DNA from 2 places in the Luteibacter mycovicinus genome. Region 1 is predicted to be linked to the other one. Evidence: riboswitches for the same ligand, from Rfam matches in the RefSeq annotation. Region 1 holds a riboswitch; the other holds the start of a gene.

Region 1 (8,725 bases):
GCGACCAGACGCCGGGATTCCAGCGCGATTTCGTACAGCGCTCGCTCGAGTTCTACAACTCGGAAGTGTTCCTGCGCGGCAAGGACGGCAAGCTGAGCAAGATCGACGTACCGAACGACGCCGAAACCGACATCGAACGCGAATGGCTGCTGATCGAGTTGCGTACGGCGTGGACGGTGGGAGGTAAAACGTACCCGTCCGGTGCGCTCCTCGCGGCGAAGTTCGATGACTTCATGGCCGGCAAACGCGACCTCACCGTGCTGTTCACCCCCGATGAGCACAGCTCGCTGGCTGGCCACTCGTGGACGCGCCATCACCTGATCCTCAATGTGATGCGTGACGTGGTCAGCCAGATCCAGGTGCTGACGCCGGCCGACAAGGGCCCGTGGAAGAGCGAACCCCTGGGCGGAGCACCGGCGCTGAGCACGGTGCAGGCTGGCGGCATCGATGCGGATGAGAGCGACGAGTACTTCCTCACCGTGTCGGGCTATACCCAGCCCACGACGCTCTATTACGGCGTGATCGGTCAGGGCGAAGGCGAGGCGATCAAGCACAGCCCGGCCTTCTTCGACGGCTCGAAATTCACCGTGAGCCAGCACTTCGCCACCTCGAAGGACGGCACGAAGGTGCCCTACTTCGAGATCGCGCCGAACGGGATGAAGGCCGACGGGAGCAACCCGACGCTGGTCTACGGTTACGGCGGCTTCGAGATTTCGCTGCAGCCGATGTACTCGGGCGGCGTCGGCCGCGCCTGGCTGGAAAAGGGTGGCGTCTACGTCGTGGCCAATATCCGTGGCGGCGGCGAATACGGCCCACGCTGGCACCAGGCGGCCGTCAAGGCCAACCGTCCCCGCGCCTATGAGGATTTCGCGGCGGTCTCGCAGGACCTGATCGACCGCAAGATCACCAGTCCGAAGCATCTGGGCATGATGGGCGGCAGCAACGGCGGTCTTCTGGCCGGCAATATGCTGACCCGGTACCCCCAGTTGTACGGCGCGGTGGTCAGCCAGGTCGCCCTGCTCGACATGAGGCGCTACACGCATATGTCGGCCGGTGCCTCGTGGATGGCGGAATACGGCGACCCGGACAAGCCGGAGGAGTGGAAGTACATCCAGACCTTCTCGCCGTACCACAACCTGCACAAGGGCACGCATTATCCGGCGGTGCTGTTCACCACCTCGACCCGCGACGACCGCGTGGGCCCTGTGCATGCCCGCAAGATGGCGGCCCGCATGCAGGCCATGGGTTTCGACGCGGCGTTGTACGAGAACCTCGAGGGTGGACACGGCGCGGCGGCGGACAACAAGCAGTCGGCCTTCATGAACGCACTGAGCTACACGTACCTCTGGGACCACCTGAAATAGGCCGCAAAAGGCTTTATGCTACCCGGCCGTTCTTCTACCCCACTGAATCGTCAAGGAATCCCATGGGTCTGCATCTCGTTCCCGCCGGCAAGAATGTGCCGGACGAAATCAACGTCATCATCGAAATCCCCAAGGACGCCGAGCCGGTCAAGTACGAAGTGGACAAGGAAAGCGGCGCGATCTTCGTCGACCGCATCCTCTCCACGCCGATGCGCTACCCGTGCAACTACGGCTATGTGCCTGGCACCCTGGGCGGAGACGGCGATCCGCTGGACGCCCTGGTGATCCTGCCGCTGTCGCTGGTCCCGGGCTCGGTGATCCGTTGCCACCCGGTCGGTATGCTGAAGATGACCGACGAAGCCGGCGCCGACGAGAAGCTCGTCGTGGTTCCGGTGGAGAAGGTGTTCGCGGGCTACGCGCACATCAAGGACATCGAGCAGGTTTCCGGCCACTGGCTGGAGCGCATCGGCCACTTCTTCGAGCACTACAAGGATCTGGAGAAGGGCAAGTGGGTCAAGGTCGACGGCTGGGTCGGCGCCGCTGAGGCCAAGGCCGAGATTCTGGCGGGCATGGATCGTTACAAGGCCGACCACTAAGAACGACGGTCGGCAACATATGCAGGAGCGCGCCTTGCGCGCGATGTTTCAGGTTCGCGCGCATGGCGAGCTCCTACATTGTTTTTGTTACCCGCGGTTCAACAGCCCGCGCAGATCGATGATCGCGGCATTCGCCCGCGAGATGTAATTCGCCATCACCAGCGAGTGGTTGGCGAAGAATCCGAACGGCGAACCATTGAGCACCACCGGGCTGCCGAGCGCCTTCTGCGATTCCTCCAGTTCACGAATCACCTGCTGCAGACTGGCATCCGCATTCTTGCTTCGCAGGATTGGCGCGAAGTCGTGGCGGATGGCCTTGAGCTGCTCCAGCAACGCCCACGTGTAGCCACGCGCTTCGTAGAAGTTGTCGTCGATCTTGTTCCAGGGCGTCTTGACGTACACCGCCCGTGCCGGGCCGGCGTTGCCGCTGACGTCGGCGTTGGGCGCCGCATCCACCTTGAGCTGTCCCGCCGCTGCGGACAGCCGCTGCGAGAGGGAGCCGAGGCGCGCCGACACTGTCTGCAGGTAGTCCGCGAGGTTATCCGCGCGTGCGTAGAAGTGCGCGTTGGCGTCTTCCGCATCGCTGAGACGCCCCAGATACTTCTCCAGATCGTCCACCGCCTTCGAATACTGCGATTCCGAACTCGGCAACAACCAGCGATCGTTGGGGCTGTTGAGCAGCGGATCGGCCTCGCCCAGATCCTTGTCCTCGGTGGACTGCGTCTGCGACCGGCTGAGGTCGTTGCGCAACGCGCGCGACAGGTCGCGCGAGGCGGTCAGCGAACCGAATTCCCAGTTCGGCATGTTGTCCATGAACACGCCCGGCGGCATCTTGTCGTTGCTGAGGTAACCACCGCGCTTGTCCATCAGGGTGTCGACGGAGCGGATCAGCGTATACGTGGTGACGGCACCGGTGCTCAGGGGCCTGCCGATGTCTTTCATGTGCGCCGTGGTGACGGTAACCGGGTCGAACTGTTCCGGCTCCTTGTCCCACCACCACATGAAAAACAGGATGACGAGGATCAGGATCGCGATCGGCACGGCGACCAGCAGTCCGACAGGGTTGCGCCGACGTGGGGTCGGCGCGGGTGAGGCGGTCGCATTCATGATGTCTTTCCTTATCGTCGCGAACGTGAGCGCCTAGCTTACCCAATCAGTGCGCGGAGGGGTTCGAGGGTTCCCAGGTCGTCGTCGGCTCGCCCTTGGCGCCGAGGTTCTCCAGCAGCGTCGCCATGTCCTCGGCGTGCTCTTCTTCCTGCGCAAGGATGTCTTCCATGATGCGGCGCGTGGTCGGGTCGTCGTCGCCGATGTACGTGACGATCTCACGGTAGCTGTCGATGGCGATGCGCTCGGCGATCAGGTCTTCCTTGATCATGTCGACCAGCGTGGTGCCCTCGACATAATCGGCGTGGCTGCGGGAAAGCAGGCCTTCCGGATTGAAATTGGGCGTACCGTCGAGCTGGGTGATGCGCTCGGCGATGCGGTCGGCGTGGCCCTGTTCCTCGTTGGCGTGTTCCAGGAACTCCGACTTGACGCTCTGCGAATGAATACCCGGTGCCATGTAGTAATGGAACTTGTAGCGAAGCACGCAGACGATCTCCGTCGCGAGGGCTTCATTGAGCAGTTTGATCACCGTTTCGCGATCGGCGCGATAGCCCGCGGTCACCGCGCCGTCGTCGATGTGCTGACGCGCACGCTTACGGATGTTCTCAATATCGCTGATGAAAGGCTTGCTGCTGGCCATGGCCTGGTCTCCTGGGAGAGTGGGTTCAGGTATGGCCGGAGACGTTAAGGGCCCCGCCGGGAAGGCGGGGTGAAGGGTTTGCGGGGTAGGCCACCGGGTTGGGGCCTGCCGGCGCAGGCACCCGGCCACGCCGTCAGGCCTTTCGGTACACCTCGGCGCCCTGTGCCACGAACTCCATGCTCTTTTCCGCCATGCCCTGCTCCGCGACAAAATCGCGCACGTCCTGGGTGATTTTCATGGAACAGAACTTCGGACCGCACATCGAGCAGAAATGCGCGGATTTGTGTGCGTCTTTCGGCATGGTCTCGTCGTGAAATTCGCGGGCCTTGTCCGGATCGAGCCCCAGGTTGAACTGGTCGTCCCAGCGGAATTCGAAACGTGCCTTCGACAGCGCGTTGTCGCGCACCTGCACCCCCGGATGCCCCTTGGCGAGATCGGCCGCGTGGGCGGCGATCTTGTAGGCGATGATGCCGTCGCGTACGTCCTGACGATTGGGCAGACCGAGGTGTTCCTTGGGCGTCACATAGCAGAGCATCGCCGTGCCGAACCAGCCGATCATCGCGGCGCCGATCGCACTGGTGATGTGGTCGTACCCGGGCGCGATATCGGTGGTGAGCGGGCCCAGCGTGTAGAACGGCGCTTCGTGGCACTTCTCCAGCTGACGTTCCATGTTCTCCCTGATCAGCTGCATCGGCACGTGGCCGGGACCTTCGATCATGGTCTGCACGTCGTGCTTCCACGCCAGCTTCGTCAGTTCGCCCAGTGTGTCCAGCTCACCGAACTGCGCCGCGTCATTGGCATCCGCCACGCAACCGGGACGCAGGCCATCGCCGAGACTGAAGGACACGTCGTACGCCTTCATGATTTCGCAGATGTCTTCGAAGTGCGTGTAGAGGAAGTTCTCGCGATGATGGGCGAGGCACCACTTGGCCATGATCGATCCGCCCCGGGAGACGATGCCGGTGACGCGCTTGGCGGTGAGGGGCACGAAGCGGAGCAGGACGCCCGCGTGGATCGTGAAATAGTCGACGCCCTGCTCCGCCTGCTCGATCAGCGTGTCGCGGAAGATGTCCCACGTGAGTTCCTCGGCCACGCCGCCGACCTTTTCCAGCGCCTGATAAATGGGCACGGTACCGATAGGCACGGGCGAGTTGCGGATGATCCATTCGCGTGTCTCGTGGATGTGCTTCCCCGTGGAAAGGTCCATGACGTTGTCGGCGCCCCAGCGGATCGCCCAGACCAGCTTTTCGACTTCTTCCGCGATGCCGGAGCTGACCGCGCTGTTGCCGATGTTGGCGTTGATCTTGGTCAGGAAATGACGGCCGATGATCATCGGCTCGGCTTCGGGGTGGTTGATGTTGGCCGGGATGATGGCGCGGCCGCGCGCGACTTCATCACGTACGAACGCCGGGGTAATGCGCCCCGGCAACGCGGCGCCGAACGCTTCCCCACGATGCTGCGTGCGCAGGGCACTGTCGGCCAGCGCCTCGATGCGCTGGTTCTCGCGGATCGCGATGTATTCCATCTCCGGCGTGACGATTCCGCGGCGCGCGTAGTGCATCTGGGTGACGTTGGCGCCAGCCTTCGCCCGAAGCGGCAGGCGCGTGCTGCCGAAGCGGAAGGCATCGAGGCGTGGGTCGTGCACGCGCGAGCGGCCGAACGCCGAGGACAGCCCATCGAGGCGCTCGACGTCGCCCCGCTCCTCGATCCAGCCTGCCCTCAGCGCAGGCAACCCCGCGGCCAGGTCGACCGTGTGCGCCGGATCCGTATAAGGCCCCGAGGTGTCGTAGACGACGATGGGCGGGTTCGCCTCTCCGCCGAACAGCGTGGGCGTGGCCGACTGCGCGATCTCGCGCATGGCGACGCGAACGTCCGCCCGGCTGCCGCCGATGTGGATCTTGCGCGAGCCGGCGATCGGCGTGGTGACGGAGGTGGAAAGCTCGCGCGCGGCGCGGGCAAGATCGGTGGGACTGGCGTTCATCGGCTTCTCGTACCTTGCGGATAAGGAAGAAGCGGACGGCGCCGCCACGCCGTGCCCCGTGCATGGACGCACGTTGCCTGTCGTGGACGAAGCTTCCTACGCCGGTACGGACCGGATCAGGTTCGAAGGGACTCTCTCAGCCCGCGCAATTGCTTGGGCACCCCCGCTTCGAGGGCGATTCAACCACGAAGCGGGGCGGGAAGCGAGCGCTCAGCCCTGGGACGAGCGCGGCTCATAGGCGCGGAGGAACATGTCGACGGCCGCCAGGGCATTGGCCTTGACCTCCTCGCCGAACTGCACGGCGCAGTCTTCGCAGCCAAACAGGCGCCGGATGAGCAGGTCGCCCTTGAGCAGCGCGAGGAACTGCGTGGTCGCACGGGAAATGTCGACGATATCGAGCTGACCGCGCGAGGTGGCGCCCTCGAGCAGGCGCATCACCAGCTTGTGCATACGTGCCGGGCCTTCCTCCCAGACCAGGCGACCGAAACGCGGATTACCGCCCGACTGGCAATCGGAAAGAATCGCGCGGAACGTACCGACGGACTCGGTGTTGGTCTCCATCGCCGCATGCCGGCTGGCGATGTTGGTCAGCGTGACGCGGATGTCCGCGCCCGGGCTGAAGTCGAACAGGTCGTCCGGCAGGCGCTCCTGTACGTGCGCACGGATGACTTCACGGAAAAGGTTGTCCTTGTCGCCGAAGTGGCTGTACACGGTGAGCTTGGAAACGCCCGCGGATGCCGCGACCGCATCCATGCTGGTGCCCGCGAAGCCGCCCTGCGTGAAGAGCGCCTTGGCGGCATCCAGGATAGCCGCGCGCTTCTCCATGTCCTTGGGACGCCCCGGGCCCTGGCTCTTCATTTTCGGGCTGGCGTTCATGGCTGCACCTTCACAAACAGAAATTATGACTTTATTATACGCAGCGGTTCAGTTATTTCCACCACTCCTGCGGCATGAGCCTCAAGGTGGCGGTACGACGGAAGCGCTGTGCGGCGGATTACAATGAAGTGGGGCCACTGCCCGGGTAAACCCAAGGCGTTCAGGGGCTTGCACCATTCATCGTTCAGGCGCCAGCGAGTGAAGGCACGGTCAGGCATGACTTCCGTCAGCCCGGTCCGGTGACTTCCGGCACTTAGCTCGGGCGGTGGCGCACCCGCAGCCTTGGCAACATTGGGAAAACGGGCGCTAAGCGCTTATCCTTTCGAACCTTTTTCAGCTTTTCGTACGGGATCCAAAAACCATGGCGATGAATTTCGAGCAGGCACGTCAGAACATGGTCGAGAACCAGGTTCGTCCCTGGGAAGTCCTCGATGCCGACGTCCTGGAGACGCTGAAGGGCGTCCGTCGCGAAGATTTCGTCGCGCCGTCCCACCGTAATGTCGCCTTCGCCGACCTGACCCTGCCGCTGGGCCATGGCGAAGTGATGATGAAGCCGGTGGTCGAGGGTCGCGTGCTGCAGGCCCTGGAACTGAAGAAGACCGACGAGGTGCTGGAAATCGGTACCGGCTCGGGCTTCCTGACGGCTTGCCTCGCCCGCCTCGCCGGCAAGGTGACCAGCATCGACATGCACGCCGACTTCGTCGACGCCGCCCGCGAGCGCCTGGCCGCCGCCTCGGTGGTCAACGCCACGGTGGAAACCGCCGAAGCCGTCAACGGCTACCAGCCGACGGGCGTTTTCGATGCCGTCGTGGTCACGGGCGCCGTCCATGCGGTTCCCGAAAAATTCGTGCGCTGGCTCAAGCCGGGCGGGCGCATGTTCGTCATACGCGGCAATTCCCCCGCTCAGACGGCGGTCCTCCTCACCCACGAGGGTGACGGCCGCTATCGCGAGGAATCGCTGTTTGAAACGGACCTTCCTTACCTGGCGCATGCCGCGCCGGTGAAGCGCTTCGTGCTTTGACCCAAAGATCTCCCATCACCCACGAGGCGAAACCATGCGCTTGAAGCTGCTCACCGTCGCGCTGGCACTGGCCGCGACGCCGTTCGCGAGCCACGCTGAAGACCTGCTCGACGCCTACCGCCAGGCCCGGGCCAACGATCCGGTGCTGTCGCAGGCCGATTCCACCCGTCTCGCCACGGGTGAAACCGTCGTACAAAGCCGTGCGCTGCTGCTCCCGCAGATCAGCGCGCAGCTGGGTATCACCCAGACGGATCAGAATGGTCCGGATCGCGACACGACCACGGGCACGGACCTCGGCCATACCCGCACGCGCAGCGAGTCGGCCACGGTCACCCAGAGCGTGCTCGACTTCAGCAGGTACGCCGATCTGAAGGCCGCCAAGTCGTCGTCGCAGGCACAGGACGCCACGTACGAAGCCGCTTTGCAGCAGCTCTCCACGCGCGTGGCCACGGCCTATTTTCAGGTCCTGACCAACGACGACGCCCTGACCTTCGCCAAGGCCAACGAGCAGGCGCTCGCTCGTCAGCTCGAGCAGGCCCAGCAGCGTTTCGACGTCGGCCTGTCCGCGATCACCGACGTGCAGGACGCCAAGGCCCAGCACGACACCTCGGTCGCCGCCGTCATCACCGCCGAGAACACCCTGGCGGATTCGCGTGAAGCACTGACCCAGATCACCGGCAAGCCGGCGGACAATCTGAAGAAACTTCGCGAAGACCTGCCCATGGACGCCCCGTCGCCCAACGATCCGAAGGCCTGGGTCGCCGAAGCGGTCAAGAGCAACCCGAGCATCCTCGCGTCGCAGTACAACGTCGACTCGGCGGAGCACAGCATTTCCTCCGCCCGCGCGAGTCATCTGCCGACCATCGACGCGAGTGCCGGTTACAGCAAGAGCACCTCCTGGACGCAGAATGCGGGCAGCCCGGCGACGAACGCCCTGAACCGTGTCTCGGGCAACGGTCGCGGCGGCACCAGCGTCGGCCTGACGCTCAGCGTGCCGATCTTCTCCGGCGGCGCCACGCAGTCACGCGTTCGTCAGTCGATCTACCAGCGCGATGCCGCCCAGGACTCCCTGGAAAGCACCCGTCGTCAGGTCGTCCGCGACACGCTGAACTACTACCGCTCGGTGGTCGCCGGTATCAGCAA
Region 2 (8,725 bases), 1.2 Mb from region 1:
CGCATGAGCGACACCGCTTCAACCGTGTTCACCCCGGGCTACTACCAGGCGCATGTCGTTGGAAACAGCGTCTATGCGTCGGGAGTGCCGTCCATGCCGATCACGGTCCATGCGCCTAGCAGCCGGGTGACCGCACACTTCTTCCACGACCAGCAGCCGGGCGTGCTCGATGCGCGGTTTCTGGCCAGTTCGATTCGGACCAAATACGGGATCAAGCCGGTTGCCGGAGCGCCTACGCAGGCGCCGGTCGGCGCTCCGCCGACCGTGGTCAGCCCTGCGGCCCAGCCCGTCCCCCGGTTCGACCCGGCAGCGACCGTGCTCGCCGCTCAGAAAATGTCCGGCTCGCTGGGGTGCGGCGACGTCCAGAGCGGGCCGGGCGCGGGCGAGTTTGAGGCGCAGTGCTCGGATCATAAGGTCATCATTTCGTGCGCTGGAACCGAATGCCGACCGGTCAGGGCGGTCCGGTAGCCTCGCAGACGTTGACTTTGCTTCACGGTCCGCTCAACTGAGGTTTTAGCCGACAACACCTCCGGAAACGCATGAAGTTCGTAATCACCCAGGCGCATGACGATCTGAAAGCGCGGAAGGAGCTCGAAGACCGCATTGATCGGCTAAGCCAGCCGATTATTCAGATGACCCCATTCGAGCGCTCCGTCCATTTTCTGAGGGGTGTTAATGCGCGGGCCACCTTTGCCTCTGCCGCGTTCCATTCCTTCGTTGCGGCAGGATCGGCGGATGGGGGCACGCCCATTGTTCCCGGGCATCCCGGCGTTGTCTTCCGTCATTATCTGAAGCACACCGCATTCGCTTCGCTGACCCTCGACTGCCGAAAGGTTTTCGACGAGAAAAAATCGGGTTTGAGCGGGGCGTTCTTCGCCAGTGTGTCCGACCAAGTCCTACTTGAGCATGCCGACTTTTGGGCCGACCAATCGAAAGAGTCGCGAGGGGATGCTTTAGCGGCACTCACGTTCCTCAGGCATCTGTTCCGTCGCCTATCGAGGCCTCGGGCTGACCTCATCAAAAAAAGTTCGTTGCTTGAGAAGCGGATCGGCTTCATCAAGTTCCATGCGGACCGATCGGCGGCTCACCTCTCTTTGGACGACTATGCGGTCCATATTCTGGACCTCTCTCACATGGTGGCTGCGCTTGTCTTTATTGGCGAGATCATCAGCCCCTTTGACTCCCCGTGGGAGTCTCCAGGGCGGTTCAACCCCCTGGATGCTTCCGCGGTCGCGGCCGCGCGCACTCTGTTCCCTGATGGATATGTGCTGGCTATGTTTGCCCATATGGACGTGGCGCACCATGCGCGGAAGTGCTGGCAGGAGCCCGCCTGGGGGCTCGAATACCTGCTTAATGGTCTGCCGGCGGCGACGGGCTGGGCCTGACCCGGACGGCAGTTGCGTGGGGATGGAATCAGCGGGATTCTAGGGTGGGCTGGCGCGCGACGCAGGGTCACGAGCAGATGCCCTTTTGGGGAGTTCGCCATGACGAAGAAGACGCCAACAAACTCCGGAAAGGCCTGGACCTCGGCCGAAGTCCAGAACCTTAAGACCCTAGCCGCGGAGAATACGCCGACCCGGGTGATGGGGCTGAAACTGGGACGCACGGCAGGCGCCGTGGCCAGCAAGGCCAGCAGCGAGAAGATTTCGTTGAAGCCGACCAATCAGTCCCCCTACGGCCGTCGGAAGTAGATCCACATCCGAACGCGGACCTGATAGCCTTCGCCGACTTGGACAACTATCGAGGACATGCCTCCCGATATCGTCCGACCGCGCAGAGGCATATGTGGGCGGGTCTAGGCGTTACATCGATGGAATCCTAGTCTCCCAGCCACCACTGAAAAGCCCCCGAGAAATCGGGGGCTTTTCTTTTTCTGCGCGCGTGATCCTCACGATGGTGAACCGCGGGCGTGCCGGGGCGCCTGACGACGGTACAGCTGTGAGCGTAATCGGCAGCCGCCCGCCAGGGTCCTCTGGCGATGGGCGAAAGTGGATAAATCGGTCATGGAACAGCCCTGACCGAGTCGCAGGATCTGACGCGCACAGCGTCCAGACTTGCTCCACACAGCCCAGGAGGATCCACCATGCGTAGCTTTGCCCGCTCCACGCTCGCCTGCCTCGTCGTCGCTTCGCTCGGACTCGGCGCCGCTCACGCCCAGACCGCTCTGTCGGGGCTGGGTCAATCCTGGCCGAACGCGACCGACGTCAGCGCCAGCCCGAACTACCACGTCTACGTGTTCCAGCGCGGAACGACCCGGTATATCCAGGTCAACGACGCGAGCGGAAAGGTGCGCGGTGCGGTCGCCCGCACGCCTTACGCGCTCGTGGGTACGCCGGTCGGTTCCGACGCGGCCGGCGTCTCCACGCCGGATGAACCGCTGGACACCCCGGCCGGCGGTACGTCGGAGACGGTCTATAACGACGGCACGGTCCAGGTGAAGGCGGCCACGCAGGCGGATGGGACCGTGCGCATTACGGCTCTCCTTGCCGGCGAATGCCCCACGGTACGCGACTGCAATGGCCACGGTCCGTGATCGAGGAAGATGGAAAGACCGGGGCGTCGTTCCGCCCAGGACCTTTCGGTCAGCGCTGACTGGGTTCCCGGCAGGCGCCTTTCAGTACCACCGGGTGGTTCGCCGCGATGCGGCGAGCCACTCGTACACCGAACAGCAGGGACGTGAAGATCACCAGCGACAGCACGACCTGCGCCTGGATCATCAGCGGCTCCGTCAGGAACGACGATGTCGATGCGAGAGCGATGCTGGCGAGCATGCCGGCCACCGCGCTGCCGTGCCAGCCGTGCCGCCAGGTCAGCAGGATGACGGGAACCGCCATCGCCATGCGTACGCTCTGCAGCGCGGCGGTGCCCTCGACGACCTGTGACGCGAGGAAGATCAGGATCGCGAGCGAGGGTACGACGATCAGCAGCGTATCGCGCGCCAGCGGGCTGGACCGCACGGCGTGCCAGGTGACGATGCCACCGGGCAGGGCAGCCATGCGCTCGCGCATCGCCATGATGGTCGGCGTGAGCGTAAGGGCGCCCAGGTACTGACCGAGGAAATAAATCAGAAAGTCCTGTACTTCGACCACGGGATTGGGCGAGCCATCGCCCATCTGCACGATCGACAGCGTAAAGGTGCTGGCACCGCCGCCAATGAGGGCGCAGGCAAGCGTCGCCACCATGATCATGTTCATGTTGATCTGGCCGTCGGCGCGACGCAGGTCCGCATGACGCCGGATCCATATCACCCCCGGCATGCACAGGCCGATCGTCGGGATCGAGACGAGGCAGGCCCAGAGCACGCCGAAAGCATGCGCATGCAGCGCGGCCATTTCAGCGACGGGAAGGGATTCGCCGACAGCGAGCGCGGGCCAGAAGCGACGGGGAACAAGCAGCAGGCAGGCCAGGCGCAGGCCGGCAGGGAGCATCCAGTGCGAAAATGAAAAGTTGCGCGTGAGCTCGTAGCAGGCGGCATACGCGCCCGCGACGGCGACATAGCGCCCCCAGACTAACGGATCCTTGTTCAGTGCACGCACATTCGACCCCTTCTGCCTTCCGGGTGGCCGATCGGAGCAGTCGGTAGCGACGCTTTCCGCGATCGGCATGCCTAGTTTGAAGGGTTATCGGCCCGCTCGCCATCGAATAAACGGCGAATTGGTAAATTTGCCGTTTCCGCGCGCGGGTGAGGCGGGCATGGCGGGTCCGATACACTGGCGGAATGAGCGACGAAGTCCACCTTTCTCACGGCCTCGCGGGCGACCAGCAGGCACCGGACTGGCCGCCGCTGACGGAAGACGAGGTGGCATCGCTGCTCGACGGCTACCCTTCGTTGAAGGGGCCGTACGCCATTGTCTGGCACAGTCCCCGCCCGCTGTCGGCGGCGGCACGTGTCAGCACCTCGGCCGGCGAGGTCTTCGTCAAACGGCACCACATGAGTCTGCGCGACGAGCGGACGCTGGCCGAAGAACATCGTTTCGCGACGCACTTGCGCGCGCGTGGGATCCCCGTGCCACTTGTCCTCGGTGACGCGACCGGCTGCTCCTCGGTGTCCAGGGGCGACTGGGTTTACGAAGTGCATCGGTCCGCGACCGGGAACGATGTCTACCGCGACGCGTTTTCGTGGTCGCCCGCGGGCGGCGCCGCGCACGCGCACGCCGCGGGTGCGATGCTCGCGCGGCTGCACCTTGCGGCCGAAGGCTACGATGCCCCGCAGCGGGGGACCCATCTGCTGGTCGCCCGTGCCGAGATTCTCTCGGCATCCGATCCGGTGTCGGTGCTGGCCGGACAGATGGCCGGACGCCCCGCGCTCGTCGCCTATCTGAGCGAGCGCGACTGGCGCGACGAGGTGGGTGCGGTTCTCGGCCGGTGGACGCGGGCTGCGGCCCTGGCCGTAGCGCGACAAGCGCCTTTGTGGACCCACGGCGACTGGCACGTCTCCAACCTCTGCTGGAGCGACGCGAGCGATGCGGGGCGAATCACCGACGTGCTGGACTTCGGTCTGTCCGCGCGCACGTTCGCGTTGTTCGACCTGGCTACGGCGATCGAGCGGAACGCCATCGCGTGGCTCGACATCGAACGGGGCGGGATTGCCCGTATCGATCTGGCTCTCGGCCTGCTCGATGGCTATCGGTCCGTCCGGCCGCTTGCTCCGGCGGACCTGGCCGCGCTTGCCGATGTCCTGCCCGTCGTCCACGTGGATTTTGCGCTTTCCGAAGTGGAGTACTTCGAAGGCATCACGCGGCGCCGCGATCACGCCGACGTGGCCTATCGGACCTTCCTGCTGGGCCATGCCCGCTGGTTCGCCGGGATCGAAGGGCAGGGACTGCTCGACGCCCTCCGTCACGCTCGCTGACATTTCGTGCTTCAATAGGCGTTCTAGAAGCGGGGGTGCCCGGCATACGCCGGGCTGAGAGAGTCCCTTGGAACCTGACCCGGTTAGTACCGGCGTAGGGAGCTTGCAGAACCACAAACGCCCTGTCGGGCGGCGTGGTTCGCCGTCGCTTCGTCCGTGAACCCGAAGACGACGATGACTCTTGCCCGTACCCCATTCGCCCTGGCCCTGCTCGCCCTTGCTCCGCTGGCCCAGGCCTCGGACGACCGTGCCGCTCCGCAGCAGGCCCGCACCCTGCCGACCATCGACGTGCACGCGTCGGCGACCGACGGCTACCACGCCGCGGACTCGCAGCTGGACACCTTCGGCAGCTTCGGCAGCGCGGCGCTGCACGACACTCCGGCCGCCATAACTGTGATCACCCGCGCACAGATCGACGATCGCCAGCCGCGCACGCTCAGCGAGCTGGTGCGCGGAGACGCGGCGATCAACGACAACTACGCGCCGGCGGGTTACTACCAGGATGTATCCATCCGCGGTTTTCCGCTGGATCTCGCGACAGGCTTTCGCTTCAACGGCATGATGATGTCCGCGGAGCAGCTGCAGGCCCTGGAGGGTAAGGAGCGCGTCGAAGTACTGAAGGGCCTCGGCGGTCTCGAGGCGGGCGTGGTCGAGCCGGGTGGGCTGGTCAATTACGTCAGCAAGCGCCCAGCCGAGGTGCACAACGTCACCCTCGGCACCGACTCGCACGGCTCCAGCTACGAAGCGCTCGACGTTGGCACATGGTTTACCCCGTCGTTCGGCGTGCGGGTGAATGCCGCCAACGAAAAGACGCACGGTGCCATTGAACACACCGATGGGCGTCGCAGCTTCCTGTCGATCGGCGCCGACTGGAAAATCAACGAACAGGCGACCTTGCTCCTCGACACCGACTATCAGACCAGCGGTGGCAATTCCGCATCGGGTTATCAGCTGCTCGGTGGAACGTCGATTCCGGCGCACCCGAGTCGCACCCGACTGCTCGGCTACCAGCCCTGGCAACGACCGGTAGGTATCCATTCGAGCAACACGTCGCTGCGCTTCAACTACCGCTTCAGCGACACCTGGAACGCCCAGGTGTCGGCGGGTCACAGCCATACGGTCATCGACGACAACGTCGCGTTTGCCTACGGGTGTTTCTATGCCGAAGCGTGTGCGTCGGGGGCCACACCGGGCTACTTCTTCGCGCCCAATGGCGACTACGACGTATACGACTACCGCAGTCCCGACGACACGCGCCAGAACGACGAGGTGAGGGGCGTGGTCACGGGCAGCTTCGCCACCGGTGTACTGGATCACGAGGTCAATGTCGGTGCCAGCGCGTTCCGTCGCACGGTCGACCAGCGTCCTTACGTGTACGACTACGTCGGTACGGCGAACATCGACGATCGCGTCGTTCCGGTGTTCGATCCGTCGCCGAACCAGCCCGGCGCGTCCGTGCGTCGCCTGACCAGCTGGCAGCGCACGTTGTTCGCGATCGATCGCATCCACATGGGTGAGCAGTGGCAGGTTCTGGCCGGCGCGCGTCTGGTCAAGCTGGACGAGCGCGCCTACGACGACACCGGCGCACTCGAGCGCGATACGCGTGAGACGAAGACGCTGCCGCAGGCAGCTGTGTTGTGGCAGCCGACGACGCCGCTGACGACGTACCTGAGTTACGGCGAAGGCATCTCGCTCGGTCGCGAAGCGCCTTACTGGACTTCCAACGGTGGCACGACGCTCGCGCCGCTGCATTCGCGTCAGGTCGAGGCGGGCGTGAAATATGCCGTGAGCGATGTGCTCGACCTGCAGGCCGCCTTGTATCGCATCCGTCAGTCGTATCAGTTCGCTCGTCCGGACGATACGGCCGAAGGCTTCACCTTTGTCCAGCAGGGACAGGAGGTGCATACGAGCATCGAGTTGAATCTGGCCGGGCAGGTTACCGACCGGCTGCGCATTACGGCGAGTGCCAATGCGATCCGCGCGCGTGCGGAAAATACCGGCGCGCCGTCTTATGAAGATCATCAGGTGGTCAACGTGCCACGCTGGCGCACCGCCGTGTACGCCGACTACAGCTTGCCCTTCGTTCAGGGGCTTGCCGTGCTGGGCGGCTGGCGTTACGCGAGCAGCAACGTGGCGACGCCGGACGGCGCCACGCGCGTGCCCGGCTACCATGTGTTCGATGCCGGGCTTCGTTACGCGACCACCGTGAGCGGCCATGCGATGACGTGGCGTCTGAATGTCGATAACGTCTTCAATCGCTTCTACTGGCGCGACACGGGCACCTCGGGCGGCGACGCCTACCTATTCCCCGGCATGCCGCGCCTGGCCCGTCTCTCGGTGACCTATGAACTTTGAGCTGTCGTGGTTCGAACTGGCGGCCGCGCTGGTGAGCGCGGCCGCCGTGTGGCTCACGGCGCGACGCAGTCCGTGGTGCTGGCCGGTGGGGCTGGTTTCCGTCATCGCCTACGCGTGGATCTTCGTCGACGCCAGGCTCTATTCCGACACGCTGCTACAGATCGCTTTCGCCCTGTTGATCCTCTACGGCTGGCATCGCTGGCGACGCAATCTGGATGGGAGCGGTCACGTCCGCGTCGCCGATCTGGATGGTCGGAGTGCGTTTACCCACCTCGCGGTCGGCGCGGCGGCGGCACTGGCCCTCGGTTACGCGATGCATCGCTGGACCGACGCCTCCCTGCCGTGGCTCGATGCCGGGCTCACCGCGTTCAGCCTCGTCGCGCAATGGTGGCAGGCAAGACGACACGTCGCCGCGTGGTGGCTCTGGATCGTCGTCGACGTGCTCTACGTCGGTGAATACATCTACAAGGCACTGCCGGTCACGGCCGTGTTGTACGCGGGATTCGTGGTGCTGGCGGTGATCGGCCTGCGCGCGTGGCGCCGTCAACCGGCGCGGCCGGTCACGGCCTGAGCAAGGTCGGCGCCTGCCCGCTCAAAGCTTCGGAATGCGGATGCGGCTGACCATCAGCGCGCCGGAGACCGCGAACATCAGGGCCAGCGGATGCAGGCCCAGCGTGGCGATCTGGACGCTGCCGAGCCACATCCGTTCGTGCAGGGCGCCGGTGGCCGCCGCGGCGCAGAGCACCGCGACTAGGACGATCGAGGTCGGAATGGGCGTGCCCTCGAAGTGCGTCACCTTGCCTTCCTCGTTCGCGTGGGCTTCGGCGGTGACGTTGTAGCGGGCCAGGCGGGACACGCCGCAACAGACGAACATCAGCAGGATGGCGCGGTCCAGTCCGCCCTGCATACCGCAGCCGTAGCCGATGACGGCGGGGGCGACGCCGAACGAGATGACGTCCGCCAGCGAGTCCAGTTCGCGACCCATGAGCGACGCGCGCTGGCGCCAGCGCGCGATCCGTCCGTCCAGCACGTCGAAAATCAGTGCCAGCAACACCAGCCCCGATGCCATGTAGAGGTGCCAGACGCCACCTTCCTGCAGGTAGGTCATGGTCGAGAACAGGGCGCCCACGCCGCTGGCAGCGTTGCCCAGCGTGAACCAGTCGGCCAGCGCGAAGTCGCGGATCATGGAAAACGGTCGCGGTTTCGTGGTCATCGGCTCGCTCGGCGGGGTGAAGACGACAGTTTACAAGGCGCGACAGTCGGGGCGACGTGGAGAGACGGTCGCTCACGATCCGCGCGATTTTTCAGAATTCTTCTATATGCCAAAGCGGCAACGACCGTCATGCTGTCTGTGTCGCCGCCGGTGGCGGGTCGGCTCAAGGATTTGACAACGATTCGCCACGGTGACCGACAGCGGCCGGGCGTGGGACGCGTCCCGGCCGCTTCTTCCGATCAGTGCCGCGGCGCGGCACCCCAGTCCTCGGGCCCGAAGCGTAAGTGCAGCACCGCACGCATACT

What was found. A riboswitch is a leader RNA that binds a small molecule or an ion and turns the genes downstream of it on or off. The one in region 1 is predicted to bind thiamine pyrophosphate.
Region 2: linked by a shared signal. The riboswitch ahead of FA85_RS07720 (TonB-dependent siderophore receptor) and the one ahead of thiC (phosphomethylpyrimidine synthase ThiC) in region 1 are both predicted to bind thiamine pyrophosphate.

Annotation. Positions count from the first base shown of each region.
Region 1 covers NZ_JQNL01000001.1:2,930,400-2,939,124, reverse strand. Annotated here, with positions in the region: gene FA85_RS12895 (prolyl oligopeptidase family serine peptidase) at 1-1,364, shown strand, start outside; gene ppa (inorganic diphosphatase) at 1,427-1,960, shown strand; gene FA85_RS12885 (DUF2333 family protein) at 2,048-3,067, opposite strand; gene FA85_RS12880 (ferritin-like domain-containing protein) at 3,114-3,704, opposite strand; gene thiC (phosphomethylpyrimidine synthase ThiC) at 3,838-5,685, opposite strand; TPP riboswitch at 5,762-5,860, opposite strand; gene FA85_RS12870 (TetR/AcrR family transcriptional regulator) at 5,896-6,561, opposite strand; gene FA85_RS12865 (protein-L-isoaspartate O-methyltransferase family protein) at 6,923-7,582, shown strand; gene FA85_RS12860 (TolC family outer membrane protein) at 7,617-8,725, shown strand, end outside.
Region 2 covers NZ_JQNL01000001.1:1,706,354-1,715,078, reverse strand. Annotated here, with positions in the region: gene FA85_RS20825 (CC0125/CC1285 family lipoprotein) at 1-468, shown strand, start outside; gene FA85_RS07745 (hypothetical protein) at 540-1,385, shown strand; gene FA85_RS07740 (hypothetical protein) at 1,485-1,691, shown strand; gene FA85_RS07735 (hypothetical protein) at 2,084-2,533, shown strand; gene FA85_RS07730 (MASE1 domain-containing protein) at 2,583-3,536, opposite strand; gene FA85_RS07725 (phosphotransferase enzyme family protein) at 3,719-4,852, shown strand; TPP riboswitch at 4,874-4,970, shown strand; gene FA85_RS07720 (TonB-dependent siderophore receptor) at 5,027-7,207, shown strand; gene pnuC (nicotinamide riboside transporter PnuC) at 7,197-7,778, shown strand; gene pssA (CDP-diacylglycerol--serine O-phosphatidyltransferase) at 7,800-8,420, opposite strand; gene FA85_RS07705 (hypothetical protein) at 8,660-8,725, opposite strand, start outside.